3 regions of the Streptomyces sp. NPDC007971 genome follow, and region 3 is predicted to be linked to each of the others. Evidence: predicted binding sites of a transcription regulator. Region 3 holds the regulator's gene; each other region holds the start of a gene.
The links. The regulator HrcA, encoded in region 3, represses chaperone genes, less so after heat shock. The targets are predictions, from matches to a motif close to TTNGCACTCNGNNNNNCNGAGTGCNAA.
Positions count from the first base shown of each region.

Region 1: the regulator HrcA is predicted to act here: its motif matches at 4,387-4,413, upstream of groL (chaperonin GroEL).
Region 2: the regulator HrcA is predicted to act here: its motif matches at 3,316-3,342, upstream of groES (co-chaperone GroES).

Region 1 covers NZ_JBIBJK010000002.1:155,148-164,951, forward strand. The annotation lists gene ACFZCP_RS04470 (trehalose-6-phosphate synthase) at 1-675, opposite strand, end outside; gene ACFZCP_RS04475 (glucosyl-3-phosphoglycerate synthase) at 762-1,733, opposite strand; SAM riboswitch class I at 1,863-2,004, shown strand; gene thrC (threonine synthase) at 2,022-3,305, shown strand; gene ACFZCP_RS04485 (MoaD/ThiS family protein) at 3,302-3,577, shown strand; gene ACFZCP_RS04490 (cold-shock protein) at 4,022-4,225, shown strand; gene groL (chaperonin GroEL) at 4,576-6,198, shown strand; gene ACFZCP_RS04500 (Uma2 family endonuclease) at 6,291-6,962, opposite strand; gene ACFZCP_RS04505 (hypothetical protein) at 7,022-7,906, opposite strand; gene ACFZCP_RS04510 (DUF397 domain-containing protein) at 8,114-8,323, opposite strand; gene ACFZCP_RS04515 (helix-turn-helix transcriptional regulator) at 8,307-9,146, opposite strand; gene ACFZCP_RS04520 (hypothetical protein) at 9,263-9,493, shown strand.
Region 2 covers NZ_JBIBJK010000001.1:31,094-40,897, forward strand. The annotation lists gene ACFZCP_RS00160 (sigma-70 family RNA polymerase sigma factor) at 1-54, shown strand, start outside; gene ACFZCP_RS00165 (methyltransferase domain-containing protein) at 102-1,292, opposite strand; gene ACFZCP_RS00170 (polysaccharide deacetylase family protein) at 1,382-2,308, shown strand; gene ACFZCP_RS00175 (polysaccharide deacetylase family protein) at 2,305-3,144, shown strand; gene groES (co-chaperone GroES) at 3,490-3,798, shown strand; gene groL (chaperonin GroEL) at 3,917-5,542, shown strand; gene ACFZCP_RS00190 (ester cyclase) at 5,785-6,492, opposite strand; gene ACFZCP_RS00195 (SDR family oxidoreductase) at 6,567-7,340, opposite strand; gene ACFZCP_RS00200 (MOSC domain-containing protein) at 7,405-8,073, opposite strand; gene ACFZCP_RS00205 (LysR substrate-binding domain-containing protein) at 8,154-9,080, shown strand; gene ACFZCP_RS00210 (WhiB family transcriptional regulator) at 9,144-9,473, opposite strand.
Region 3 covers NZ_JBIBJK010000008.1:336,436-346,239, reverse strand. The annotation lists gene ACFZCP_RS19460 (AMP-binding protein) at 1-745, shown strand, start outside; gene ACFZCP_RS19455 (SpoIIE family protein phosphatase) at 956-2,776, shown strand; gene hemW (radical SAM family heme chaperone HemW) at 3,021-4,253, shown strand; gene ACFZCP_RS19445 (Uma2 family endonuclease) at 4,354-4,926, shown strand; gene ACFZCP_RS19440 (DUF3097 family protein) at 4,916-5,776, opposite strand; gene ACFZCP_RS19435 (MBL fold metallo-hydrolase) at 5,811-6,545, opposite strand; gene hrcA (heat-inducible transcriptional repressor HrcA) at 6,705-7,721, shown strand; gene dnaJ (molecular chaperone DnaJ) at 7,722-8,858, shown strand; gene ACFZCP_RS19420 (nitronate monooxygenase) at 9,050-9,804, shown strand, end outside.

The sequences.
Region 1 (9,804 bases), on a different contig from region 3:
GAAGGCGTCCGCCCACCGCCGGGTCAGGAACGCCGCCCGGTCCGCGCCCAGGATGCCGGTCAGCAGCTCGGCCGCGATGTCGTCGGGCAGGAGGCGGAAGTAGTCCGGCGGGGCCCAGGGGGTGTGCGAGAAGTGACCGATGCGCAGGTCGGGGCGGAGCCGGCGGAGCATCCGGGGGGCGAGTGCCAGGTGGTAGTCCTGGATCAGTACCGCCGCGCCGTCCGCGGCCTCCTCGGCCAGCGCCTCGGCGAAGGCCCGGTTGTAGGCCTCGTACGACGCCCACTGCCGCCGGAACTCCGTGTCGAAGACGGGCTCCAGCGGGGTCTGGTACAGCATGTGGTGGACGAACCACAGCACCGAGTTGGCGATGCCGTTGTACGCGTCGGCGAACACCGCCGCGTCGATGTCGAGCATGCGCACCCGCTGTCCGCCGGTCTCCTCGGCCGGCAGCAGTGCGCCGTCCGCACGGTGCACCGCCGCGCGGTCGCCGTCGCCCAGCGCGGCGCACACCCATACCGCGTTGGTGTCCGGCCCGATGGCCGACAGACCCGAGACCAGTCCGCCGCCGCCCCGTTTGGCGCGCAGCGAGCCGGCTCCGTCGTCGGGGAGGATCTCGTACGAAACCGGGCCGCGGTTGGACGCGACCAGCACCTCAGCACCATGGGTGGAAGCCATACGCCTCAACCTAGCCCGGCCCCGAAACGCTCAAACGTACGGTCTGCCCCGGAAGGGGGCTGTATACAGCCGTTCTCGTGCGCCCCTCAGGCGACACGGCGGGCCGCGTACTCCGCGATCTCGGCCATCGGCGGCCGCTCCTCGGTGTCCACCGGATAGGTGCGTGGCTCGAAACCGTCCTCGCCCCGCTCGAACTGGGTGAGGGCGGGCCGCACGAGGTGGCCGCGGGCCAGCCGCAGCTGGGCCGTGCGGTAGATCGCCGCGGCCATCCGGCCCAGGGCCTGTCCGTCCTGGTGGCGGTGGAGGCGCACACCGACGTCGACCTGCGCGAGGGCGTCCAGGCCGGCCAGGTGCAGCGCGTCCACGAGCATGCCCAGCTCCACGCCGTAGCCCACCGGGAACGGCAGCTGTTCCAGCAGGGAGCGGCGGGCCGCGTACTCGCCGCCGAGCGGCTGGACGAATCCGGCCAGCTGCGGCCAGTGCATGTTCAGCAGCGGGCGGGCCATCAGCTCGGTCACCCGGCCGCCCTGCTCCGCCGTCCTGCCGGTGGCGGGCGCGTCCGGCCCGGTGCCGAGCGGGCGGTCGTACATGGCCTTGACCAGGTCGACGTCCGGCTCGGTGAGCAGCGGGCCGACTATCCCCGAGACGAAGTCGGAGGAGAACTCCCTCAGGTCGGCGTCGATGAAGCAGACGATGTCCCCGCCGGTCACCAGCAGGGAGCGCCACAGCACCTCACCCTTTCCGGGGACGGCCGGAATGCGGGGGAGGATGTCGTCGCGGTGGACGACCCGGGCGCCCGCGGCGGCGGCGACCTCGGAGGTGCGGTCGGTGGACCCGGAGTCGACGACGACGATCTCGTCGACCAGGGGGGCCTGCCGCATGAGGTCGTGGCGGATGACGGTGACGATGTCGCCGACCGTCTCCTCCTCGTTGAGCGCGGGCAGCACGACGGAGACCGACTGGCCGGTGCGCTGCTTGGCCGCCAGGATCTGATGGAGCGGGCGGTCGGTCACGGACCAGGAGCGGGTGGCCAGCCAGCGCTCGACTTCTTCCAGCACAGTCAGCGGCTCCTCACGTTGTCTCGCGGTTCGGACGACTATCTCAACTGTCCTGGCCTTCGGTTACAGTCTTGAGCAACGCCGATGACCATCGCATGTCGGAGGTCGCGCGCGTTGACAACCGAATACCGCTCATCCAGAGGGGCAGAGGGAAACGGCCCGATGAAGCCCCGGCAACCCTCCAGTCGGTTCTCGTTCTCCAGCGAGGCTCCCGGCTAGGGAAGGTGCCAAATCCGTCTCACGGCGAGATGCGTCGTGAGGAAGATGAGGAGAAAGGGCCTCGCCTCCATGGCTGTGCAGACTGTTGCAAGCACCTCCACGTCCACCGTAGACCTCGGTCCCGCCGCTGCGCTGAGCTGCCGCGAATGCGGTCACCGCGTACCGCTCGGTCCGCTGTTCGCCTGCGAGGAGTGTTTCGGCCCGCTGGAGATCGCCTACGACTTCTCCGCCTACGACACCGAAGAGCTGCGCAGGCGGATCGAGGCCGGACCGGCGAACATCTGGCGGTACGCCCCGCTGCTGCCCGTCCCTGCGGACGTGGCGGACAAGCCCAACATCAACCCGGGCTGGACCAAGCTCGTCAAGGCCGACAATCTCGCGCGTGAGCTGGGCGTCACCGGCGGTCTGTACGTCAAGGACGACTCCGGGAACCCGACGCACTCCTTCAAGGACCGGGTGGTGGCCCAGGCGCTGGAGGCCGCGCGTGCCTTCGGCTTCACCACGCTCTCCTGCTCCTCCACGGGCAACCTGGCCGGTGCCGTCGGCGCCGCGGCCGCCCGGGCCGGCTTCCGCTCCTGCGTGTTCATCCCGCACGACCTGGAGCAGGGCAAGATCGTCATGGCCGCGGTCTACGGCGGCGAACTGGTCGGCATCGAGGGCAACTACGACGACGTGAACCGGTTCTGCTCCGAGCTGATCGGCGACTCGGCCGGCGAGGGCTGGGGCTTCGTCAACGTGAACCTGCGGCCCTACTACGCGGAGGGGTCGAAGACCCTGGCGTACGAGATCTGTGAGCAGCTCGGCTGGCGGCTCCCGGACCAGATCGTGGTCCCGATCGCCTCCGGCTCCCAGCTGACGAAGATCGACAAGGGCCTGCAGGAGCTGATCAAGCTCGGCCTGGTCGAGGACCGGCCGTACAGGATCTTCGGCGCGCAGGCCGAGGGCTGCTCGCCGGTCTCCGCGGCCTTCAAGGCCGGCCACGACGTGGTCCGCCCGCAGAAGCCGAACACCATCGCCAAGTCCCTCGCCATCGGCAACCCGGCCGACGGGCCGTACGTCCTGGACATCGCGCGCCGCACGGGCGGTGCGGTCGAGGACGTGACCGACGCGCAGGTCGTGGACGCGATCAAGCTGCTGGCCCGGACCGAGGGCATCTTCGCGGAGACGGCCGGCGGCGTGACCGTGGGCGTGACGAAGAAGCTGATCGACAACGGCGTCCTGGACCCGTCGCTCACCACGGTCGTCCTCAACACCGGCGACGGCCTCAAGACCCTCGACGCGGTGGCCGGCACGGGTCTCACCGCCACCATCCGCCCGACCCTGGACTCCTTCCGAGAGGCTGGCCTCGCATGAGCGTGACCGTTCGCATCCCCACCATCCTGCGCACCTACACCGGCGGGCAGGCCGAGGTCGCCGCCCAGGGCGCGAACCTCGCCGAGGTCATCGAGGACCTGGAGAAGAACCACACCGGTATCGCCGCCCGGGTCCTGGACGACCAGGGCAAGCTCCGCCGTTTCGTCAATGTGTACGTCAATGACGACGACGTGCGCTTTGAGCAGGGCCTTCAGACGGTGACCCCGGACGGTGCGGGTGTCTCCATCATTCCGGCGGTCGCGGGAGGCTGACCGAATGACTGATCATTACCTTCGGTAACCGCTGTTACTGATTGTTCATCGAATGGCCCCCTCCGTGAGAGAAACGGAGGGGGCCATTCAGTGTGATTGAGCGCGGTACAGTTGGGGAACGCGCTCCGGATCTGCGGGTCACGGGCCCCGGATTTCACACCGCACGCCCGACAAGAAGTAGCCAAAGTAAGCGGGCATTGTGCGGCTTTTGTTCCATTTTGTACGGCCCGAGTTGCCCTGAATTCAGCCGATTTTTTGGCAGATTCCGGACCGGGCTCGTCCAGAATTCTCGTCCGATTGACCTGTTGCAGACGGCAGTTGGACAGATACATTCAGCCGCGGTCGACGCGTTCCGGCGCACGCCCCCGACCAATGGGGGGTGAGGTCTGACCCGGGTCCGCGAAGTGCGGATCTGTGCAAGGGCCAGTAATAGGGGAGTTAGGCATGGCTCAGGGCACCGTCAAGTGGTTCAACGCGGAGAAGGGGTACGGCTTCATCGCGGTCGACGGTGGTGCGGACGTCTTCGTCCACTACAGCGCCATTCAGATGGACGGCTACCGCACCCTGGAAGAGGGCCAGCGGGTGGAGTTCGAGATCTCGCAGGGCCAGAAAGGCCCGCAGGCCGACATGGTTCGCCTCAGCGCCTGAACGTTTTTGTGAGGAAGGGCCCGCACCGGCACAGGGTGCGGGCCCTTCTCTGCGTCCGGATCCGCCCGCACGTCCGTGTTCGCGGGCGGCTGACGTCCCTCGTGAACCGCCCACACCCCTGTTCGCGGGCGGCTGACGCCCCCTTCGCACCCTTCCAGGCGCTTGCACTCGACCATGCCGAGTGCTAATCATTGCGTTAGCACTCTGAAGGTGAGAGTGACAACGAAGGACCGGGTCGGTGAGGCCCGCAGGCCGGGTGGGGCAAGGAACCACAAGGCATGCGAGCCGTCCGTCGCGGGCGCGGGCGCGGTCCGAAGGAATCACCCCCAGTCCTGGAGGGACCACTTCACATGGCCAAGATCATCGCGTTCGACGAGGAGGCGCGGCGCGGCCTCGAGCGCGGCATGAACCAGCTCGCGGACGCCGTGAAGGTGACGCTCGGCCCCAAGGGCCGCAACGTCGTCCTCGAGAAGAAGTGGGGCGCCCCCACGATCACCAACGATGGTGTCTCCATCGCCAAGGAGATCGAGCTCGAGGACCCGTACGAGAAGATCGGCGCCGAGCTGGTCAAGGAAGTCGCCAAGAAGACGGACGACGTCGCCGGTGACGGTACGACCACCGCGACCGTGCTCGCCCAGGCGCTGGTCCGCGAGGGCCTGCGCAACGTCGCCGCCGGTGCCAACCCGATGGCTCTGAAGCGCGGTATCGAGAAGGCCGTCGAGGCCGTCTCCGCCGCCCTGCTGGAGCAGGCGAAGGACGTCGAGACCAAGGAGCAGATCGCCTCCACCGCGTCCATCTCCGCCGCCGACACCCAGATCGGCGAGCTCATCGCCGAGGCCATGGACAAGGTCGGCAAGGAAGGCGTCATCACCGTCGAGGAGAGCAACACCTTCGGCCTGGAGCTTGAGCTCACCGAGGGCATGCGCTTCGACAAGGGCTACATCTCCGCCTACTTCGCGACCGACATGGAGCGCATGGAGGCGTCGCTGGAGGACCCCTACATCCTCATCGCGAACTCCAAGATCGGCTCCGTCAAGGACCTGCTCCCGCTCCTGGAGAAGGTCATGCAGTCGGGCAAGCCGCTGCTGATCATCGCCGAGGACGTCGAGGGCGAGGCCCTGTCGACCCTGGTCGTCAACAAGATCCGTGGCACCTTCAAGTCCGTCGCCGTCAAGGCCCCGGGCTTCGGTGACCGCCGCAAGGCCATGCTCGGCGACATCGCCATCCTCACGGGCGGCGAGGTCATCTCCGAGGAGGTCGGCCTCAAGCTGGAGAACGCGACCCTGGACCTCCTGGGCCGCGCCCGCAAGGTCGTCATCACCAAGGACGAGACCACCATCGTCGACGGCTCCGGCTCCTCGGACCAGGTCGCCGGCCGCGTCAACCAGATCCGCGCCGAGATCGAGAACAGCGACTCGGACTACGACCGCGAGAAGCTGCAGGAGCGCCTGGCGAAGCTCGCCGGCGGTGTCGCGGTCATCAAGGCCGGTGCCGCCACCGAGGTGGAGCTCAAGGAGCGCAAGCACCGCATCGAGGACGCCGTTCGCAACGCGAAGGCGGCCGTCGAGGAGGGCATCGTCGCCGGTGGTGGCGTGGCCCTGCTCCAGGCCTCCTCGGTCTTCGAGAAGCTGGACCTGGACGGCGACGAGGCGACCGGCGCCAACGCCGTGAAGCTCGCGCTGGAGGCCCCGCTGAAGCAGATCGCCGTCAACGGTGGTCTTGAGGGCGGCGTCGTCGTGGAGAAGGTGCGCAACCTGGCCGTCGGCCACGGTCTGAACGCCGCCACCGGCGAGTACGTCGACATGATCGCCGAGGGCATCATCGACCCGGCGAAGGTGACCCGCTCTGCCCTGCAGAACGCCGCCTCCATCGCCGCGCTGTTCCTCACCACCGAGGCCGTCATCGCCGACAAGCCGGAGAAGGCCGCCGCGGCCGCTCCGGGCGGCATGCCGGGCGGTGACATGGACTTCTGATCGACCTGACGGTTGATCGCCTGTCCTGCAGTACCGAGGGCGGTACTTCCAGCTTCTGGCTGGGGGTGCCGCCCTCGGGCGTTTCGTGAGGCTCAGTCGGCGTAGTCCTTGAGTTCCTGGGTGTCGAGGATGACGTCGACGGGGGAGGGGAGCACGACGGTGGCTCCCCAGGGGTAGGACGGGGACCGCTGATAGCGGCCGTTCTTCGGCTCGCTGTACACGACGACGGTGCTGTTGTCGCGGTCGATGAGGAGATAGACGGGGATGCCGACCGCCGCATAGCCGACGGGCTTGTCGACGCGGTCACGCTGGTGCGTGTCCCTGTCGTGGGAGGTGATCTCCACGGCCATGAGGATGCCGTCGGAGCCCGACCACTCGCCGTGTCCCGTGAAGTGGCCCTTGGGAGCGACGGCTGCATCCGTGCGGGCGCGGCCCTTGCGATACGCCTCGGTCCTCACACCGGACTCGCCGTAGACACGGAGGTCAGGGCGGTGCTGCATGCATTGCTCCTGCAGCCAGACGAGGATCTCCCGGTGGTTGCCGTCCAGCATCGCCTTGACCTCTAGTTTTCCGCTGATGTACTCAAGCCGGACGGTCTCCGGCGCCCGGCGCTCCAGCTCCTCGAAGTCCTCGACGCTGAGCGGATCCTTGGTGCGGACCCGCCCGTCGACGCATTCGAGCCGCACGCCCTCCGGGGCCACGCGGGCGAGTTCCTCGAAGTCCTCGATGGGCATCTGCGGGCGTTCGGCGGTGCTGGGGGTCATGGCGTCGCCTCCTCCCCTCCATCGTGCCCCGGGGTGGTGTCGTCGGACCGTAGGAGCGGTCATGCGGGTGTCCTTTCGCGTCGTCGTACGGACATCGCAGCCCGGATCTCGCCCGCTCGGGTGCGGACCGCAGGGGCGGGCAGGGGCGTACGAGGGTGTGCGGGGGCGCGTTCGCCCCGGCAGCCGGCGCACACGCCTCCTGGCAGTGCCTCCGGCCGCCCCGGCACCCCGCACTCCGCACACTCCAGGACCCGGCGGGGCGGGCGTGGGGCGGGTGGTTCCGGCGGGAGTTTGTCGGTCAGCCGGCGGCGGAGCAGGGCCGCCGGGCTGTGGACGGGCGTGGGCAGGCCCGCGGTCAGTGCGGTCAGGAGCGTCTCCTCGGTGGCCCCGCGCGCGAACCACTCCTCCACCAGCGGGGCGAGCGCGGCGCAGTCGGCGGCGGAGAGGGACAGCACCGGGGTCGTACGACCCAGCGCGGCGAGGAGGATGTGGGCGCGGGAGCGGGTGGGACGGGCGCGTTCGTCTGGCGGCTGCTCCGGCTCCGGTACGTCGCCGCGTGTGAACGCCGCCCACCAGCTGTTGTCCCGCGCGGTACGGGACCACCACGATCGGGTGATCCAGCGCGAGCCGCCCGAGTCGGTCGCCAGCAGTTCCCGTCCTCGCCTCAAGTGCCCTGCCTGGTGGAGGTTGTTGAGGGCGGTACGTAAGGCGCACTGGCCGTACGGGAGCGTCTTCGCCAGCATTTTCACCGAGATGTCGGCGCCGTCGGGAAGGCGGTCGACGTACGCGGCGATGGCGGCTTCGCGGGGAGGTAAGTGTGCGAAGTCGTGGTTGGTGCGGCGGAGTTGATCAGGCGCCGAGCGCTTGCCGTAGCCCGGATTGGCCATCGGGTGCGGGGTCGCGTGCGCGGGCAGGAGGGCAGCACTAAGCTTGGCTTCAGCCATGGGATCGACTTGCCTTCGATCTCGTTGGTCAAGCCCCCGCAGGTGTTGGTAGCACCTGACGGGGGCTGTTCGTTATTCGGGCACGCTAGAGGATCGTCACCGTGCGTGGCAAGCTGAACGCGTCAAGTCAACTCGCCGGGTGGGAGGGTGGGTTGAGGCCCTCCACCCGTTCCTTGAAAAGAGGTCTCGGGGCTCGACGCCCGAGGCTCAAGCGCCGAGGCTCCCGAGGTTTTCGACGAACGCCGACCAGGCCTCCGCCCGGAATACGAGCTTCGGGCCGTGGGGGTTCTTCGAGTCCCGGACGGGTACGACGGCGGTGGGGCCTGCGGCGACTTCCAGGCAGTTGTTGCCACCCTGGCTGTAGCTCGACTTGATCCATACGGTCGAGCCCAGGTCGTACTCAGAGATGTGCCTCATGGGTGTAATCCTGCGCCAACGCCTCGATCAGAGCCAGGGACTTCTCCTGCGAGAGCGCGGTGGCCACAAGCAGGTCGAACATGAACCTCAGTTGGGCGACGGTGGCCGGGTCGTCCTCCACTCGCCCGGTGCGTACTCCCTCGTAGTAGACCAGTGGTGGGGCGTCCGCGAACTCCATCAACTTCAGGGCGCCCTGCATCGCCGCGTGCGCACCCGCGCTGAACGGCAGCACCTGCATGATGATCCGACTTCGGCGGGCCAGGTCGGCGATGTGGCGCAGAGCCTCCGCCATCACCGCCCCGCCTCCGGCCTCCCTACGCAACGCTGCCTCGTCAAGCACTGCCCACAACACAGGCTTTGTTGGGTGGTCGAGTAGACGGATCCGCTCCATCCGGCCTTCCGTCCACTCCTCGATGGTCTCCTCCGGTGCCGTCGGGTCGTATGCGCGGTTCACGGCCCGGGCGTACGCAGGTGTCTGCAGCAACCCGGGAATCAGGAGCGGTGTGTATTCCCTGATCGCCGTTGCCTGAGTCTCCGCCTCCGCCACCGCCTCGAAGGGCTCCTCGTACTTCGACTTGGCCGCCGCCCCGCAGTTCCGCTGGAAGAAGCCCCCTGTCTTCAGGACCTCGTCCAGCATCCGCGCATACTCCAGCTGCATCCGCCGAGTCCCCGCCTCCAACTGCCCGATGAACGACCCGCTCACGAACAGCCGTCGGCCCAGTTCCTCCTGGCTCAGCCCGGACTTCTCACGCGCGTGCCGCAGCTCTGCGCCCAGCAGGGCCCTGGGTGATGACGACGGGTCGAGGTCCTTCGGTCCTGCCATGCGCAACTCCCGGTCACACAGGTGGGGTTGTTGGGACGCCGTATATGGCCAGGTTAGCCACGGTGCGACCACGCTGTGTGGTGAACGCGAACACTCACCGTGGAGGTAGAGGCCCGATGGGGACGACGGAGAGCCACCGGCCGGCCCGGACGACCGAGGAGGCCGTGGAGCAGTTGCACGCGGCCCTCGATGACGTCGGCATCATCCTGCCGTCGCTGCGCGTCGACCCCTGGACGGGCTCGCACGGTGAGCCGTACGCCCTGGTCGACCTGGGGCGCTGCAACCTGGGCGTCGCCTCGCGACTGGCCGCCGCACTGCGCGGAGCGGCGCGCGGCGGTGACGCGTGAGCGGGGGTGGGCCCGCGGTCGGGTCGTACGCCGTCGACGTACGGAGCGGGCGCCTCGGTGAGGTGATGGGGCGCGTGGGCGGTTACGTGCAGTTGCGGCCCGTGGGTGGCGGGCGGGAGTGGGACTGTCCGCCGGAGTCGGTGGGGCCCGCGTCGCCGGGTGAGGTGCTGCGGGAGCGGGTCGGGCGGCTGAACCGGCAGGCCCGGCTCCGGGAGGCGGTCGAGTCGCCGGCCCGGGATGTGCCCCGAATCACATGACGTCCTGTCCGGGCGCGGAATGTGCGACGCTGCGAGAGCGGTTTACTTAAGAAG
Region 2 (9,804 bases), on a different contig from region 3:
AATGAGAGGGAGCGTGCGCTGCTGCTGAGCAGGGCCGCCGAGTGCGCGTCCTGAAACTTTCGCTCACGATGACCGGCGAGTGCACGTCCTGAACGCCTCGCTCAGGACGCCGGGTCGGCCGGGGCCGCCGGCCGCGCGGGAGCCCCGATCAGCATGGTCGGCGCCCCCGCGACCCGGGTGAGGAACACGGTCGCCGCGTGCGGACCCTGCGGCTTGACCTTCCTGCGCAGTTCCTCCGGCTCCACCGCCGACCCCCGCTTCTTCACGGTCAGCGTGCCGACCTCCCGCTCCCGCAGCAGAGCCTTCAACTTCTTGACGTTGAACGGGAGTTGATCGGTGATCTCGTACGCGGACGCGTAGCGGGTGGGGCGCAGCTCGTCGGCCGTGACATAGGCGATGGTCTCGTCGACGAGGCCGCCGCCGACCTCGTGGGCCACCTCCGCGACCAGATGGGCGCGGATGACGGCGCCGTCGGGCTCGTACAGGTACCGTCCCACGGAACGGACGTGGGGGTCGGGCAGGCCCAGGGAGCGCAGGGTGCGCGGTCCGGGCAGCAGGGTGGCCCGGACCAGGCCCGGCTCGGTGCCGAACCACAGCACCGCCTCCTTCACGTCCCCGCCGTCCGAGATCCACTCGGCCTCGGCCTCGGCGGGGATCGCCTCGTGCGGGACACCGGGGGCGATCTTCAGGGCCGCGCGGGGAGCCCCGAGGGCCGTGGCGACCGCCCACGACAGGGGTGGCGAGTAGGCCTCCGGATCGAAGATCCGGCCCCGCCCGCCGCGCCGTGCCGGGTCCACGAACACGGCGTCGTACCCGGCGGTGCTCACCTCGGTGACGTCCGCCTCCCGCACCTCGATCAGTCCGCCGAGCCCCAGCGCCTCGGTGTTCGCCCGTGCCGCGGCCGCCGTCAGCGGGTCCCGGTCCACGGCCAGCACCCGGATCCCGGCCCGGGCCAGCGCGATCGCGTCTCCGCCGATGCCGCAGCACAGGTCGGCGACCGAGGTCACCCCCAGCTCCTTCATCCGGCCCGCCCGGTAGGCGGCCACACTCGCCCGCGTGGACTGCTCGACCCCGTTCGGCGTGAAGAACATCCGGCGGGCGTCCGCCTCCCCGAACTTGGCCGCCGCCCGCTGCCGCAGCCGGGCCTGCCCGAGCGCCGCCGACACCAGCTCGGCGGGGTGGTCGCGGCGCAGCCGGGTGGCGACGGCCAGCTCCTGCGCGGGGTCGGTGTCGCGCACCTCGTCGAGGAGGGCGCGGCCTTCGGGGGTGAGGAGGGGAGCGAGGTCGTTCACCGGCTCATTGTGGGCCAGTCGGTGGATGCTGCGCCTCCGGCGGCCTGTCGGGCCGGGTTCGGGCCCCGGGCCTGGGAAGATCCGGCGCTATGCGACTAGTAGTACAAAATGACAAATCTCGGGCACGGCTCCGGACGGTCGCCCTTCGCTGCGGGGTGGCCGCGCTGGCCTCCGTCGCCCTCGCCTCCGGCTGCGCCGCCCCCGGCGCGGACTCCGGCGCCCATGCCCCCGCCCGTGCGCCCGGACACGGCGGCGCCCAGGCCCTGGACCCGCAGGCCCGCCGCGCTGCCGAACACGCCCGACTGGTCGCCGCAGCCCGGCACTGGAGACTGGACCGGGTACCGCTAGCGCCCCCGGCCCCGCCGGCCAGGAAGCCGCAGATCACCCCCCGCGACGGCTTCGAGGTGGACGGCCAGGAGGAGGAGAACCTGCCCCCGGTCTTCACCACCGTCCCCACCAAGCAGAAGGTCCTCTTCCTGACCATCGACGACGGCCACGAGAAGGACCCGGACTTCCTGCGCATGATGAGCGACCTGAAGATCCCCTACACGGCCTTCCTCAGCAACTACCTGGTCGAGGACGACTACGGGTACTTCCGCCGGATGCAGGCCGAGGGGCACACCCTCAACAACCACACCCTCACCCATCCGTACCTGCCCGGTCTGTCCTACGAGGAGCAGAAGAACGAGATCTGCGGCATGCAGACCATCATGAAGAAGCAGTTCGGCAAGGCGCCCACCGTCTTCCGCCCGCCCTACGGCGACTACAACGGCGACACCCTGCGCGCCGCGAAGGCCTGCGGGATCAAGTACGCGCCGATCTGGGACGAGGAGGTCTTCGTCGACCACTGGGAGTACCGCGACTGGGACCGCAGCCTGCACCCCGGCGACATCGTGCTCACCCACTTCCGCGGCCGTGACGACTGGGACGGCACGATGGTCGACGACATGCGCAGGTTCCTGAACAAGGTCACGCGCGAGGGCTACGCCGTGGCCCGCCTGGAGGACTACCTGTGAGGCGCGGGGAGCGGGGCCGTACGCGAGGGTTGCGGGCCGGGCTGGCCGCCGTCCTCGCCCCGGCCCTGTTCCTCGCCGGCTGTGCCCAGTCCGTCGACCCCATCGAACGCCTGGGCAAGAAGGCGGCGCAGGGGGTACGGCCGTCGAGCCCGGCCACAGGGGAGGCGTACCGCCGCTGGGGCCTGACCGCCCCCCTCGCCGCCCCGCCCAGCCCCCCGGTCCGCCTCCTGACGGCCCACGGGGCGGATCCCTCCCGCCCCCGGGTCGTGGACCACATCAGGACCACCGACAAGGTCGTCTTCCTCACCTACGACGACGGCGCCGAACGGGACCCCCGGTTCGTCGACATGGTCCGCGAACTGAAGCTGCCGGTCAGTCTCTTCCTCACCGACAGCGTCGTCGGCCCCGGGTACGGCCACTTCGCCCGCCTGCGCGCGGTCGGCGCCGACATCGAGAACCACACCCTCCACCACCCGGCGCTGCCCGGACTGCCGTACGCCGGCCAGCGCGCCGAGATCTGCGGCCAGCAGGACAAACTCAAGTCCCGCTTCGGCGTCCGCCCCCGTCTCTTCCGCCCGCCCTACGGCACCTTCGACACCACCACCCTGCGGGCGGCCGCCGACTGCGGCGTCTTCGCGCTCGTCCTGTGGCGCGCCGCCATGACCCCCGACGGCATCACCTATGTGCGCGGCGCCCAGCACCTGAACCCGGGCGACATCGTCCTCGTCGGCCCCGACGAGGCGACGGGTCCCACCCTCAAGGAACGCACGAGACGCCTGCTGCGCCGCATCCAGGCGCGCGGCCTGACGGTGGGCCGCCTGGAGTCTTACCTGTAGCAGTTCCTTCTCGGCGCCGTCAGGCAGCGATCGGCCCGTCCGGCGTTCGAGGACAGGACCCGTTCAGGACCGAAGCGGGGCCCGGGGGCGGCAGACCCCGGAAACGGCGGGGGCGACACCGGTCACCGAGAACCCCCGTCGCCCGGGATTCCGCCGACGCGCGGCACGGCATTGGCACTCCGCTTGACCGAGTGCTAATCGCGGTCATAGTCTCGGCTCTGGCACTCCCCCATGGAGAGTGCCAACAAACGCGACGGGCAGGTCCGGCACCCGCGACGACGGATCCACCTGGTCGCCACCTCAGACAGTTAACCCCGTGAGATCTCCGAAGGGGGAGGTCGGATCGTGACGACCACCAGCTCCAAGGTTGCCATCAAGCCGCTCGAGGACCGCATTGTGGTCCAGCCGCTCGACGCCGAGCAGACCACCGCCTCTGGCCTGGTCATCCCGGACACCGCGAAGGAGAAGCCCCAGGAGGGCGCCGTCCTCGCCGTGGGCCCGGGCCGCTTCGAGAACGGCGAGCGTCTGCCGCTCGACGTCAAGGTCGGCGACGTCGTCCTGTACAGCAAGTACGGCGGCACCGAGGTGAAGTACAACGGCGACGAGTACCTCGTCCTCTCGGCTCGCGACGTGCTCGCGATCATCGAGAAGTAGTCACCTCAAGCATTCCGCTTGAAGCTGCGCCCCTGGCCCCCGCGACCACCTGAGAAGCCGGGCGCCCGGGGCGCAGTTCTTTTTTCACCCACAGATTCCCGAGAGGGCTCCCGCTGTCATGGCGAAGATCCTGAAGTTCGACGAGGACGCCCGTCGCGCCCTCGAGCGCGGCGTCAACAAGCTGGCCGACACGGTGAAGGTGACGATCGGCCCGAAGGGCCGCAACGTCGTCATCGACAAGAAGTTCGGCGCTCCCACCATCACCAACGACGGTGTCACGATCGCCCGCGAGGTCGAGATCGAGGACCCGTACGAGAACCTCGGCGCCCAGCTGGTGAAGGAGGTGGCGACCAAGACCAACGACATCGCTGGTGACGGCACCACCACCGCCACCGTGCTCGCCCAGGCGCTGGTGCGCGAGGGTCTGAAGAACGTCGCTGCCGGTGCCTCCCCGGCCGCCCTGAAGAAGGGCATCGACGCCGCGGTCAAGGCCGTCTCCGACGAGCTGCTGGCCTCGGCCCGCCCGATCGACGAGAAGTCCGACATCGCCGCCGTGGCCGCGCTGTCCGCCCAGGACCAGCAGGTCGGCGAGCTGATCGCCGAGGCCATGGACAAGGTCGGCAAGGACGGTGTCATCACCGTCGAGGAGTCCAACACCTTCGGTCTGGAGCTGGACTTCACCGAGGGCATGGCCTTCGACAAGGGTTACCTGTCGCCGTACTTCGTCACCGACCAGGAGCGTATGGAGGCCGTCCTCGACGACCCGTACATCCTGATCACCCAGGGCAAGATCGGCGCCATCGCCGACCTGCTGCCGCTGCTGGAGAAGGTCATCCAGACCGGCTCCAAGCCGCTGCTGATCATCGCCGAGGACGTCGAGGGCGAGGCCCTGTCGACCCTGGTCGTCAACAAGATCCGCGGCACCTTCAACGCGGTCGCGGTCAAGGCCCCCGGCTTCGGCGACCGCCGCAAGGCGATGCTGCAGGACATGGCCGTCCTCACCGGCGCCACCGTCATCTCCGAGGAGGTCGGCCTCAAGCTCGACCAGGTCGGCCTGGACGTGCTGGGCTCCGCCCGCCGCGTGACGGTCACCAAGGACGACACGACCATCGTCGACGGCGCCGGCAAGACCGAGGACGTCCACGGCCGCGTCGCCCAGATCAAGGCCGAGATCGAGAACACGGACTCCGACTGGGACCGCGAGAAGCTCCAGGAGCGTCTTGCGAAGCTGGCCGGCGGCGTGTGCGTGATCAAGGTCGGCGCCGCCACCGAGGTGGAGCTGAAGGAGAAGAAGCACCGTCTGGAGGACGCCATCTCCGCGACCCGCGCCGCGGTCGAGGAGGGCATCGTCTCCGGTGGTGGCTCCGCCCTGGTCCACGCCGTCAAGGTCCTGGAGGGCAACCTCGACAAGGCTGGCGACGAGGCCACGGGTGTCTCGGTCGTCCGCCGTGCCGCCGTCGAGCCGCTGCGCTGGATCGCCGAGAACGCCGGCCTGGAGGGCTACGTCATCGTCTCCAAGGTGGCCGAGCTCGAAAAGGGCAACGGCTACAACGCCGCCACCGGCGAGTACGGCGACCTGGTCAAGGCCGGCGTCATCGACCCGGTCAAGGTCACCCGCTCCGCCCTGGAGAACGCCGCCTCCATCGCCTCCCTGCTGCTCACGACCGAGACCCTGGTCGTCGAGAAGAAGGAAGAGGAGCCGGCCGAGGCGGGCCACGGCCACGGTCACGGCCACGCCCACTGACGCACCCCGCCAGTGACGCACCTCGGCACCGAGGAGCACTGAGGCCCGGCACCCCTTGGGGGTGCCGGGCCTTCGCTCCGTCCGCAGCCGCGCGCGGTGCGGCACTCCGGTTCGCCGGCGCGTGCGGTGCCCGGTTGCCCGACGAGTGAAGTGCCTGCTGCGCCGGTGCGTGCAGTGCCTGGATGCCCGGTGCCCGGTCCTCCAGTGCGTTCAGTCTCCTGGTTCCCCGGCGCGTTGCGCGTCTAGTTCTCCAGTGCGTCCAGCGCCCCCAACTGCCCGAGCAGCCCGAGCCGGTCGTACTGCCACCAGCCCTCGCGGATCTTGCCGTGGCCGTCGAAGCGGAAGACGGTCGTCCCGGTCATCGACACCTGGCGGCCGGTGTTGGGCAGGCCCATGAACTCGCCGGTCTGGATGCCGTGCCAGGTCCAGCGGGTGCACACCCGGTCCCCCTGGGTGATCTGGTCCTCGGCCGTGAAGGTGTAGTCGAAGGCGCTGCGCCACATCTCGATCTCACGGCGCATGTTGTCCAGCCCGAGGGTGTCCTGCTCGTTGGCCGGATCATGGTCGTGGTAGTTCTCCGCGAGCAGGTCGTTCAGCGGCGGCAACGGCCCCTGGACCGCGATCGTGTCGAAGAACCGGCGGGCGGTGGCCGCCTGCAAGGGCTCGTCGCGCACCACGTCCAGATCGGTGAACGTCGGCATCCCGTCGCACAGGGCGAGCATCTCCCGGAAGATCGTGTCGGTCTCCGGCAGCTTCGAGTTCCGCATCGCCTCCTCGTACGACGGGAACTCCACGATCTCGATGACATGCGTCGCGTCCGAGCGGTCCGTGCCGACCACCGCGTGCGTCGCCGTCCTCTTCCCCCTGGTCTTCTCGACCCACTCGTCCATCAGCCGGTTCATGTCGTCGAGCCGGCTGGTCCTGCAGTCGATGAGCTGTACGAACGTCATGGCGCCGCCTCCCGGCCCCCTGGGTCCGGATCCGTCAGGCCCATTTTCCCACCGGAACGCGGACGCCACCCGTCCTACTGGGGCCCGTACTTGCGCCCCGTCCGCGAGCTGATTCCGCCCATCACCCCGCGCGGGGCGACCTTCACCAGACCCATCAGGGCCTTGTACCGGGGATCCGGGACGGACAGTGTCTTCCCGCGCGCGAGGTCGGCCAGGGCCGCCGAGACCAGCTTGTCCGCGTCCAGCCACATCCAGCCGGGGATGTTGTCCGTGCCCATCCCGGCGCGCTGGTGGAACTCGGTGCGCACGAAGCCGGGGCACAGTGCCATCAGCCGCACCCCGCTGCCGGCCATGTCCTTGGCCGCGCCCTGGGTGAACTGCACGACCCAGGCCTTCGAGGCGCCGTAGGTGCCCCGGGGCACGAAGGCCGCCACCGACGCCACGTTCACCACCCCGCCGCGCCCGCGCTCGCGCATCGCCTCGGCCGCCGCCGAGGTCAGCCGGAGCACCGCCTCGCAGTGCACCTTGAGCATCTTCAGCTCGTCGGTCATGGACACTTCGAGATAGCGGCCCTTGTTGCCGAAACCAGCGTTGTTGATCAGCAGGTCGACCGGGTTCTTCCGGTCACCGAGCCGGTCGGCGACCGTCTCGATGCCCTTGTCCTCGGACAGGTCGGCGGTCAGCACCTCCGCCTCCACGCCGTGCCGGTCGTGCAGCTCGGTGGCCTGCTCGCGCAGCCGTCTGCCGTCCCGCGCCACGAGGACCAGGTCATGCCCGTCAGCCGCCAGCCGCCGCGCGAACGCGGCGCCGATTCCCGCGGTCGATCCCGTAATCAGAGCCGTTGTCATGGACCAAGGGTAGTGACCCGGACCGACAGCGTCCGCTGTCCGTCCGCCGGCCGGTGACGGCTCCTCAGCGGCTCTGTCCGGCGACGTACTTGCGCGCCGCGGCCAGCGCCTCGCTGTGCAGTGCGTCGCCCGCGGCGAGCAGCCGCGGCAGCAGCTCGCGCTCGGTGGTGACCGCACGGAACTGCATCGCCGCCGTCACACCGTGGTCCGGACGGTGCACGATCTCGACCGGGTCGCCCGCCCGGATCTCACCCGGTTCGACCACCCTCAGGTAGGCCCCGGTCGCGCCCTTCCGGGTGAATCTCTTCACCCAGCCCCGCTCGCCCAGATGGCCCTGGAACGTACGGCACGGAATCCGCCCCGAGGTCACCTCCAGGACCACCTCGGAGCCGATCCGCCAGCGCTCGCCGATCAGCGCCCCGGACACGTCCAGGCCCTCGGTCGTGAGGTTCTCGCCAAAGCAGCCGTGGGCCAGCGGCCGGCCCAGCTCCCGCTCCCAGGCGTCCAGGTCCTCGCGCGCGAAGGCGTACACCGCCTGCTCGTCACCGCCGTGATGGCGCAGGTCGCACACCGCGTCCCCGGCGATCCCGCTCCCGGCGACCCCCTTGGGGCCGGGAGCCGTCACCCGCACCGGACCCTCGACCGGCCGCTTGTCGATGCCCGTCACGCCGTGCGCCTGGTCCGTGTACGGCACCGGCTGCGGACGGCCCACGTTGACCGAGAGAAGCTTCATGTCAGCACGGTACGGGACCGCACCCCAAAGCGTCGACGCAGAATTGTGAACCGCACCCAAGTCAGGCTTATGCTCGAAGGGTGATCGAGGCCCGTCATCTCCGCGTCCTGCGCGCCGTCGCCACCACCGGCTCCTTCTCGGCGGCGGGGCGCGAGCTGGGCTGCACCCAGCCCGCCGTCAGCCAGCAGATGAAGGCACTGGAGGCCTCGGTCGGCACCCCGCTGCTGGTCCGCAGCGGCCGCGAGATGCGTCTGACCCAGGCCGGCGAGGCCCTCGTCCGGCACGCCTCCGGAATTCTCGCGGGGCTCACCGCGGCCGAGGAGGAGGTCGCCGCCATCGCAGGCCTCAGGGCCGGCCGGGTCCGGCTGGTCTCCTTCCCCAGCGGCAGCTCGACCCTGGTCCCGACCGCCCTGGCCGCCCTGCGCGCCGCGCACCCCGGCACCCGCGTCTCCCTGGAGGAGGCCGAGCCCCCGAAATCCGTCGAGCTGCTGCGCGAGGGCGACTGCGACCTCGCGCTGGCCTTCCGCTACGAGGGCGCACCGGCCGCCGAGGAGTGGGACGACCTCGTCGTACGGCCCCTGCTGACGGACCGGCTGGTCGCCCTGGTGCCCGAACGGCACCGGCTGGCGCGCGGCGAGTCCGTCGCCATCGGGGAGCTGGCCCAGGAGCCCTGGATCGCGGGCTGCCCGCGCTGCCGCGGCCAGCTGGTGGAGGTGTGCGAGAGCGCCGGCTTCACGCCCCGCATCGACTTCGCCACCGACGACTATCCGGCGGTCTTCGGTCTGGTGGGCGCGGGGCTCGGCGTGGCGGTGCTGCCGCAGCTCGCGGTGGAGTCGGTGCGGCCCCGGGGGGTGCGCACGGTGGCACTGGAACCGCTGGTGCGGCGGCAGATCGTCGCCCTCACCCTGCCCGACCTGGCGCAGGTGCCGGCCGTCGCGGCGACGCTGGAGCAACTGGCCCGGGCGGCCGGCCGCGCACAGGGGGCGCCGGCAGGGGTCCGGTCCTAGGGGCCCTCGACAGCAGCCGGGGCGTGCGTGGGCACGTCCGGGCTGGAGTGAAGAAACGTTACTTCAGGCGTTCGGGGCGGTGCCCCCGCCGGTGGTGGATGCCGACACCAGGCGGTTGCGCGCCCGTCCCATCAGCTCTTCGCGCTCGTCCTCGGTCAGGCCGCCCCAGACGCCGTACGGCTCGCGAACCGCCAGCGCGTGCGCCGCGCACTCCGCACGGACCGGGCACCTCATGCAGACCTCTTTGGCCGAGTTCTCGCGAGCGCTCCGAGCCGCCCCGCGCTCGCCCTCCGGATGGAAGAAGAGCGAGCTGTCGACCCCGCGGCAGGCGGCCAGCAGCTGCCAGTCCCACAGGTCAGCGTTCGGTCCGGGAAGGCGGGAGAAATCTGCCATTACGTGACCCCTTGTAGCCGTTCTGGGCGGATACGGTGCCAACGACCGTACATCTCCGGTCTAAGGAGATGAAAATATGACTCATTGCGAATCTAGCTCCAGACACTGTGAAACGGGAGCAAAAACGACTAAATGGGGCATAGGTTGTGATGAAAAGTTGAGGGTCTGTCGGGCATGTCTCCACCGTGTCGGGGCCCTCACGTAGAGTGCCGAAGATGGCACGCGGCCCCGTAACTCTTTCGAGTGACCGTCGTTGAGAGTGCGGAGGCGGTTGAAAACACAAGCGCTCGGGCAGGCGTCCGAGACGGTCGACCGCACAGGTGACGATTCC
Region 3 (9,804 bases):
CCCCGAGATCGGCTACTTCTTCTCCGGCGCCGGCATCCACATCCTGGAGGGCTACGGCCTCACCGAGACCTCGGCGGCCTCCTTCGTCAACCCCGGTGAGGCCTACCGCACCGGCACCGTCGGCAAGCCGCTGCCCGGCTGCGAGGTGCGCATCGCCGACGACGGCGAGATCCTGCTGCGCGGCCCCGGCATCATGGAGGGCTACCACCAGCAGCCCGAGAAGACCGTCGAGGTGCTGGAGTCCGACGGCTGGTTCCACACCGGCGACATCGGCGAACTCTCGCCCGACGGCTACCTGCGCATCACCGACCGCAAGAAGGACCTCATCAAGACCTCCGGCGGCAAGTACGTCGCCCCCGCCGAGGTCGAGGGCCAGTTCAAGGCCGTGTGCCCCTACGTCTCCAACATCCTGGTGCACGGCGCCGACCGGAACTACTGCACCGCCCTCATCGCCCTGGACGAGATCGCGATCCTCCAGTGGGCGAAGGACAACGGCCTGGCGGGCAAGTCGTACGCCGAGGTCGTCGCCGCGCCGCAGACGGTGGAGCTGGTCGACGGCTATGTCAAGGAGCTCAACGCCGGGCTCCAGCGCTGGCAGACGATCAAGAAGTTCCGACTGCTGCCGCGGGACCTGGACGTGGAGCACGGCGAGATCACGCCGAGCCTGAAGCTGAAGCGGCCGGCCGTCGAGCGGGCGTACAAGCAGCTGATCGACGAGATGTACGCGGGGGCGCGGGAGGCGTAGGAGCGAGGGGAACTGCGGGCCGGTCGTCAGCTGCGGCGGCGTCGTGGCCGGGCGCGCAGTTCCCCGCCCCCCTTGAGGGGGCTGCGCTCAGCCCCGCTCAAAACCATCGGTCTTCTGATGCTCTCTTAGCACAGTTTTCGCACACCGCTGTCCACTTCGGTAACTCTGCGCTTATCCCTGGGGTCGGTCTGTCACCCTGGCCGCATGGACATGGCGGCCATACCGACGCAACGGGAGAACGAAGCCCGGGCCAGCACGGCCCAGGGCCACACCACCCTGCCCGGAAGCCCCCTCGCGCCCGGCTCCGCCCGTGCCCTGGTGCGCGCCGCACTGTCCGAGGTCCCCGGAGTCCGCCCACGCCTGGTCGACGACGCCATGGCCGTCGTCAGCGAACTCGTCACCAATGCCGTCGTCCACGCCGGGACGGACGTGGAGATCGACTGGCGCATGGAGGACAGCGGTGCGTTCGTCGTCGAGGTCCGCGACCACCACCCCTCCCGCGCCCCGCGCGACTGCGCCCGTACGGAGGGGCCGTACGAGGTGTCCGAGCAGGGGCGGGGCCTGCGCCTGGTCGCCACCCTCGCCGAGTCCTGGGGCGTCACCTACCGCACCGGTACGAAGACGGTGTGGGCGCGGCTGCCGCCCGGCGGCCGGGACGAGCCGCAGGGCGCCGCCCCGGTGCCCGCGCTGGAGGCCGCCGAGACCCTCGCCCCGCAGCCGCTGCGCCCCGGGGCCGACCGGGACTGGCTCGGCCGGGGCGCGCTGTCCTTCCTCGCCGAGGCCTCCGACCTGCTCGCCGGGCAGCTGGACGAGAACCTGGTCGCCGCCCTCACCGGGCAGCTGATCGTGCCCCGGCTCGCCGACTGGTGCGCGGTGTGGCTGGAGGACGAGGCGAGCGTGCGCGGCGGCGACGGCGGCGCGCCCGCACGCGTGTGGCACGCCAGCGAGAACTGCATCGAGGAGCTGACCCGCGCCCTGGAGAAGGACCCGCCCTGCCCGCGCGACGGACTGCGGTCGGGGCCCGAGCCCTACCCCTGGCCCGGCGACGCGCTCGGCCCGCAGGGCACCGACGGCACCGCACTCGCCTACCGGCTGATCGCGGGCGGCCGTCCGCTGGGCACGCTGGTCATCGGGCGCTGCGGGCCGCACCGGTTCCCCGACGAGGTCACCGGGCTCGTCGAGGACCTCAGCCGCCGGGTGGCCCTCGCCATCGGCGCGGCCCGCCAGTACGCCCGGCAGGCCACCATCAGCGCCGTCCTGCAGCGCGGCCTGCTGCCCGGCGCGGTCGCCGAGATCCCCGGGCTGCACAGCGCGCTCGTCTACGAGCCCTGCGACAAGGGCGGCCCGAGCGGCGACTTCTACGACCTCTTCCCGGCGGGCGACGGCCGCTGGTGCTTCGCGGTCGGTGACGTCCAGGGCAAGGGTCCCGAGGCGGCGGTCGTGATCGGGCTCGCCCGCCCCTGGCTGCGCCTGCTCGCCCGCGAGGGCTACCGGGTCGCCGACGTCCTGGACCGCCTCAACCAGCTCCTCCTGGACGACGCCACCGAGGCCGCCGACGCGGCCGCCCGCGCCCTGGTCGCCGCCGGCGGCCGGCCCGTGGCGCCCGGGGACGGCCCGCAGACCCGTTTCCTGTCCCTCCTCTACGGCGAGCTGACCCCGCACGACGACGGCGTCCGCTGCACCCTCGCCTCGGCCGGGCATCCGCTGCCGCTGGTCCTCCGGCCCGACGGCGAGGTGCGCACCGTCGCCCGGCCGCAGACCCTCCTCGGGGTGGTCGAGGACGAGACCTACACCAGCGAGACCTTCGACCTGCGGCCCGGCGACAGCCTGCTCTGCGTCACCGACGGGGTGACCGAGCGGCGCTCGGGCTCGCGCCAGTTCGACGACGGCGACGGGCTCGCGCGGGCCCTGTCCGGCTGTGCGGGCCTGGGCGCCGAGCTGATCGCGGAAAGGATCCGCCGCCTGGTCCACGAGTTCGGCGGCGGCCAGCCGGAGGACGACCTCGCCCTCCTCGTGCTCCAGGCGGAGTGACAGCCGTCGTCCGGGAGAGCGGGGTGACGGCCGTCGTGCGGGGCAGCCGCGGGACTGCCAATGCGCGGGGCGGGGGAGTGCCGGCCGTCGTACGGAGAGTGGGGTGACGGCTGTCGTACAGGACAGCGGCGCAGCGCCGGCCGTCGTGCGGGGCAGCCGAGGGACTGCCATGTGCGGGGCAGCCGCGGGACTGCCATTGCGCGGGGCGGCGGAGTGACCGTCGTCGTACGGGACAATGGAGGACATGCCTTCCGCACTCCCCGACGGCGAGCCCGTACCCGACGACGGCGCGCTGCCCGCATCCGCGCTCGCCGGCGCCACCGAGCGACCCCTCGGGTTCTACCTGCACGTCCCGTACTGCGCGACCCGCTGCGGCTACTGCGACTTCAACACCTACACCGCGACCGAGCTGCGCGGCACCGGCGGAGTGCTCGCCTCCAGGGACAACTACGCGGACACCCTGACCGACGAGGTCCGCCTGGCCCGCAAGGTGCTCGGCGACGACCCGCGCGCGGTCCGTACGGTGTTCGTCGGCGGCGGCACGCCGACGCTGCTGGCCGCGGACGACCTGGTACGGATGCTGGGCGCGATCCGCGACGAGTTCTCTCTCGCGCCGGACGCGGAGATCACGACGGAGGCCAACCCGGAGTCGGTCGACCCGGCCTATCTCGCGACGCTGCGCGAGGGCGGCTTCAACCGGATCTCCTTCGGTATGCAGAGCGCCAGACAGCATGTGCTGCGCGTGCTCGACCGCACGCACACCCCGGGGCGTCCCGAGGCCTGCGTGGCGGAGGCCAGGGCCGCGGGCTTCGAGCACGTGAACCTGGACCTGATCTACGGCACCCCCGGCGAGTCGGACGACGACTGGCGGGCGTCGCTGGACGCGGCGATCGGCGCGGGACCGGACCACGTCAGCGCCTACGCGCTGATCGTCGAGGAGGGCACCCAGCTGGCGCGCCGCATCCGCCGGGGCGAGGTCCCGATGACCGACGACGACGTCCACGCCGACCGCTACCTGATCGCCGAGGAGATGCTGTCCGCGGCGGGCTTCGACTGGTACGAGGTCTCCAACTGGGCCACCTCCGAGTCGGGGCGCTGCCTGCACAACGAGCTGTACTGGCGCGGCGCCGACTGGTGGGGCGCGGGCCCCGGGGCGCACTCGCACGTGGGCGGGGTGCGCTGGTGGAACGTCAAGCACCCGGGTGCGTACGCGGCGGCCCTCGCCTCCGGCCGCTCACCGGGCGCGGGCCGTGAGCTGCTGTCCGACGAGGACCGCCGGGTGGAGCGCATCCTGCTGGAACTGCGGCTGCGCGAGGGGGTGCCGCTGTCGCTGCTGAAGGAGGAGGGGCTCGCGGCGTCCCGGCGGGCACTGGCGGACGGGCTCCTCCAGGAGAGGCCGTACGAGGAGGGACGCGCCGTGCTGACGCTGCGGGGGCGGCTGCTGGCGGACGCGGTGGTACGGGACCTGGTGGACTGATCACTCGGCGGAGTGAATCACTGCGGAACGCCGGTTCGGTCCCTAACCTGGTTCGTAGGCTGCCGCTGACAGTACGCGGCGGATGCGGAGGGCCACGGAGATGACCGCTGTGGATGATCGCCGGGTGCATGAGGCGTTCGAGAACCTTGTGGTTCCCGAGGGTTTCAAGGCTGAGCTCATCCGGGGGGAAATCGTGATGATGGCCGGGCCTGACAAGGTCCACAACCGCATCGTGCAGTCTGTGCAGGACCAGATCCCCTCGGACCGGTGGGAGCGTCTCCAGACCCAGGACGTGGCCATTCCCGGTGAAAACAGTGAGCCCCAGCCTGATCTGCTGGTGATGGAGATCGGTGCCGACGACAGCCCGGGACGACTCGTACCCGCCCCTGCTGTGACGATGCTGGTCGAGGTCGTTTCCAAGACCAGCGTGCACCGGGACTATGTGGAGAAGCGGTCGATCTATGCGGCCGGTGCCGTGCCGGTATACCTGATCATCGATCCGTTCGAGGCGAAGTGCCTGGTGCTGACAGAACCGGTCGGCACAGGGCTTGCGGCGGACTATCAGACCAAGCGGACTCGTAAGTTCGGTGACCCGGTGCAGCTGCCGATGGTGGGCATCGACCTGGATACGAGCCGGTTCGGCACTCTTCCACCGCTGACCGCTACGCCGTGACGAAATCGATCAGCTCCTCCACCCTCCCCAGCAACTCCGGCTCCAGGTCCTTGTAGGACCCCACCCGCTTCAGAATCGCCTGCCACACGGCCCCGGTGTTCTCCGAAGGCCAGCCCAGCGCCCGGCACACCCCCGTCTTCCAGTCCTGCCCCCGCGGCACTGACGGCCAGGCCGCGATCCCCAGCGACGCCGGCTTCACGGCCTCCCAGATGTCGATGTAGGGGTGGCCGACGACCAGCGCGTGTTCGCTGGTCACCGACTCCGCGATGCGCCACTCCTTCGTGCCCGGGACGAGGTGGTCCACCAGCACGCCCAGCCGTGCGTCCGGGCCCGGCGCGAAGGACGACACGATCGACGGCAGGTCGTCGACGCCCTCCAGGTACTCCACGACCACGCCCTCGATGCGCAGGTCGTCGCCCCACACCTTCTCGACCAGCTCGGCGTCGTGCCGGCCCTCGACGTAGATGCGGCCGGCCCGGGCCACGCGGGCGCGGGCGCCGGGGACGGAGACCGAACCGGAGGCCGTACGCGTCGGGCGGACCGGGCCGCCGGACGACGGCCGTACGAGGGTCACCACCCGCCCCTCCAGCAGGAAGCCGCGCGGCTCCAGCGGGAACACCCGGTGCTTGCCGAAGCGGTCCTCCAGGGTCACCGTGCCCGCCTCGCAGCGGATCACCGCCCCGCAGAACCCGGTACCCGGCTCCTCCACCACCAGCCCCGGCTCGGCCGGCACCTCCGGCACGGGCTTGGACTTCTTCCACGGAGGGGTCAGGTCGGCGGAGTACACACGAGGGCGCGGACCCGAAGGGCCCTCGTCGGCGGGGCGGCGGCGGGAGACGGGTGGGCGCATTCGGATGACGATAGGAGAACCGGGGGGTTCGTCCTTACGACACGCCGAAACGTGCTGCCAGCTCGTCGCGTTGCCGCCGTACGAACGCCGCGTCCACCACCGCTCCGTGACCGGGCACGTACAGTGCGTCCTCGCCGCCCAGGGCGAGCAGCCGGTCCAGGGCGTCGGGCCAGCGGGCCGGTACGGCGTCCGGGCCCGCCTGGGGTTCGCCGGACTCCTCCACCAGGTCCCCGCAGAAGACGATCTCCGGCCCGCCGGGGACCGATCCGGGGACGAGCACCGCGAGGTCGTGGGCCGTGTGGCCGGGCCCCACGTTGGCCAGCAGTGCCTGCCGGCCGCCGCCCAGGTCCAGCGTCCACTCGCCGGAGACCAGGTGGCGGGGCGCGGCGAGGGCGTCCACCGCCTCGTCCGCGTCCGCCGCCGGCAGGCCGTTGCCGACCGCGTCCCGGCGCAGCTCCTCGCGCGCGTGGGCGAACACCGCGTCGATGCCCACCGCCCCGTACACCTCCGCGCCGGCGAAGGCGGGCGCGCCGAAGACATGGTCGAAGTGGGGGTGGGTGAGCGCGAGATGGGTCACATCGCGGCCCGCGAGCCGCTGCGCGCGCTCGCGCACCCGCGCGCCCTCGGCCAGGCTCGATCCGGCGTCCACCACCAGCGCCGTGCCCTCGCCGAGGACCAGGCCCGCGGTGCAGTCCCAGCCGGGAAGCCGGCACCGCCCGACCCCGGCGGCCAGCCGCTCCCACCCGACCTCTTCCCAAGTCACCGTCATACCGCGACGCTAGCCGTTCAACCAGGTAAGGCGGCAGCGACCTTGCCCAGTCAGTACCCCACGGCCGTACACTGGGCCGGGGAAGTCTGGCACTCGCAAAGGCAGAGTGCCAGGAGACGACCGAAGAGCCGAGAGACGACGTACGGGAGGTGCGCGCGGATGCTGAGTGAACGCAGGCTTCAGGTACTGCGCGCCATCGTCCAGGACTACGTGGGCACCGAGGAGCCGGTGGGGTCGAAGGCACTCACCGAGCGGCACAACCTCGGCGTCTCCCCGGCGACCGTGCGCAACGACATGGCCGCCCTGGAGGACGAGGGGTTCATCGCCCAGCCGCACACCAGTGCCGGGCGCATCCCCACGGACAAGGGCTACCGGCTCTTCGTGGACAAGCTCGCGGGCGTCAAGCCGATGTCGGCGCCCGAGCGGCGGGCCATCCAGAACTTCCTGGACGGCGCCGTCGACCTCGACGACGTGGTGGCACGGACCGTACGGCTGCTCGCGCAGCTGACCCGGCAGGTCGCCGTCGTGCAGTACCCGTCCCTGACCCGGTCCACCGTGCGCCATGTGGAGCTGCTCTCACTCGCGCCCGCGCGCGTGATGCTCGTGCTGATCACGGACACCGGCCGGGTCGAGCAGCGGATGGTCGACTGCCCGGCGCCGTTCGGCGAGGCGTCCCTGGCCGATCTGCGGGCACGGCTGAACAGCCGGGTCGCGGGCCGCCGGTTCGCCGATGTGCCGAAGCTGGTCGAGGACCTGCCCGACGCCTTCGAGGCCGAGGACCGCGGTACGGTCTCCACGGTGCTCTCCACCCTTCTGGAGACACTGGTCGAGGAGAACGAGGAGCGGCTGATGATCGGCGGCACCGCCAATCTCACCCGCTTCGGACATGACTTCCCTCTCACGATCCGGCCCGTCCTGGAGGCCCTTGAGGAGCAGGTCGTGCTCCTCAAACTCCTGGGTGAGGCCAAGGATCCGGGCATGACCGTGCGTATCGGGCACGAGATCGCCCATGAAGGACTCAACTCCACCTCTGTCGTGTCGGTCGGTTACGGTTCGGGCGGCGAGGCGGTTGCCAAGCTCGGCGTGGTCGGACCGACCCGCATGGACTACCCGGGAACGATGGGAGCGGTACGCGCAGTGGCACGGTACGTCGGACAGATCCTGGCGGAGTCGTAAGTGGCCACGGACTACTACGCCGTTCTCGGCGTGCGCCGCGACGCGTCGCAGGATGAGATCAAGAAGGCGTTCCGCAGGCTCGCGCGCGAGCTGCATCCGGACGTCAACCCGGATCCGAAGACCCAGGAGCGGTTCAAGGAGATCAACGCCGCTTACGAGGTGCTGTCGGACCCGCAGAAGAAGCAGGTCTACGACCTCGGCGGCGACCCGCTCTCCCAGTCGGGCGGCGCCGGTGCGGGCGGTTTCGGAGCCGGTGGCTTCGGCAACTTCTCCGACATCATGGACGCGTTCTTCGGCACGGCGTCGCAGCGCGGACCGCGCTCGCGCACCCGCCGCGGCCAGGACGCCATGATCCGCATCGAGATCGAGCTGGACGAGGCGGCCTTCGGGACGACCAAGGACATCCAGGTCGACACGGCCGTCGTCTGCAACACCTGCAACGGCGAAGGCGCGGCGCCGGGCACCTCCGCCCAGACGTGTGACATGTGCCGAGGCCGCGGTGAGGTCTCGCAGGTCACCCGGTCCTTCCTGGGCCAGGTCATGACCTCACGGCCCTGCCCGCAGTGCCAGGGCTTCGGCACGGTCGTGCCCACGCCGTGCCCGGAGTGCGCGGGCGACGGCCGCGTACGGTCGCGTCGCACGCTCACGGTGAAGATCCCGGCCGGTGTCGACAACGGCACCCGCATCCAGCTCGCCGGCGAGGGCGAGGTCGGGCCGGGCGGCGGTCCTGCCGGTGACCTCTACGTCGAGATCCACGAGCTGCCGCACCCGACCTTCCAGCGGCGCGGCGACGATCTGCACTGCACGGTCACCATCCCGATGACCGCGGCGGCTCTCGGCACCAAGGTGCCGCTGGAGACGCTGGACGGGATGGAGGAGGTCGACATCCGGCCCGGTACGCAGTCCGGGCAGTCGATCCCGCTGCACAACCGCGGTGTCACGCATCTGCGGGGCGGCGGCCGCGGTGACCTGATCGTGCACGTCGAGGTCATGACGCCGACCAAGCTGGACCCCGAGCAGGAGCGAGTGCTGCGCGAGCTGGCGAAGCTGCGCGGCGAGGAGCGCCCGCAGGGGCAGTTCCAGCCCGGTCAGCAGGGGCTGTTCTCCCGCCTGAAGGACGCGTTCAACGGGCGCTGATCTCCGCCGCCTGTCCGGGGGCCGGCCCCCGGACAGGCCCGGTCGGCAGGGGCTGTTCTCCCGGCCGAAGGACGCGTTCGACGGGCGCTGAGGAGCCGTCCGCGGGGTGCTCCGGCACCCCGTATGCCGATGGCCTATGCCGTGGGAAGCCCCGATTCGGACTTGTTCAGTGGACGTGACAACATGCCGTCATGTCCTCCCCGCTGACCGGTCTCGTCCCCCACCCGATCGTGCAGGCACCCATGGCGGGCGGCGTCTCCGTCCCGCAGCTCGCCGCCGCCGTCTCCGAGGCCGGCGGTCTCGGGTTCCTCGCCGCCGGATACAAGACCGCCGACGGCATGTATCAGGAGATCAAGCAGTTGCGGGGCCTCACGAGCCGGCCCTTCGGCGTGAACGTGCTCATGCCCCAGCCCGAGTACGCCGAGTCGGGTGCCGTCGAGGTCTACGCCCACCAGCTGGCCGGTGAGGCCGCCTGGTACGAGACCGAGCTGGGGGACCCCGACAGCGGCCGGGACGACGGCTACGACGCCAAACTCGCCGTGCTGCTCGACAACCCGGTGCCGGTGGTCTCCTTCCACTTCGGCGTCCCGGGCCGCGAGGTCATCGACTCCCTGCGCCGCGCCGGAACCCTCACCCTGGTCACCGCCACCACCGCCGAGGAGGCCCGCGCGGTCGAGCAGGCGGGGGCCGACGCGGTGATCGCACAGGGCGTGGAGGCCGGCGGCCACCAGGGCACCCACCGGGACGTCCCGGACAGCGACGGCTCCGGCACGGGCCTGCTCGCGCTGATCGCGCAGATCCGGGAGACCGTGGGCATCCCGGTCGTCGCCGCCGGCGGCATCATGCGGGGCAGCCAGATCGCCGCCGTCCTCGCCGCGGGCGCGAGCGCGGCCCAGCTGGGCACGGCGTTCCTCGCCACCCCCGAGTCCGGCGCCGCCGCCGTGCA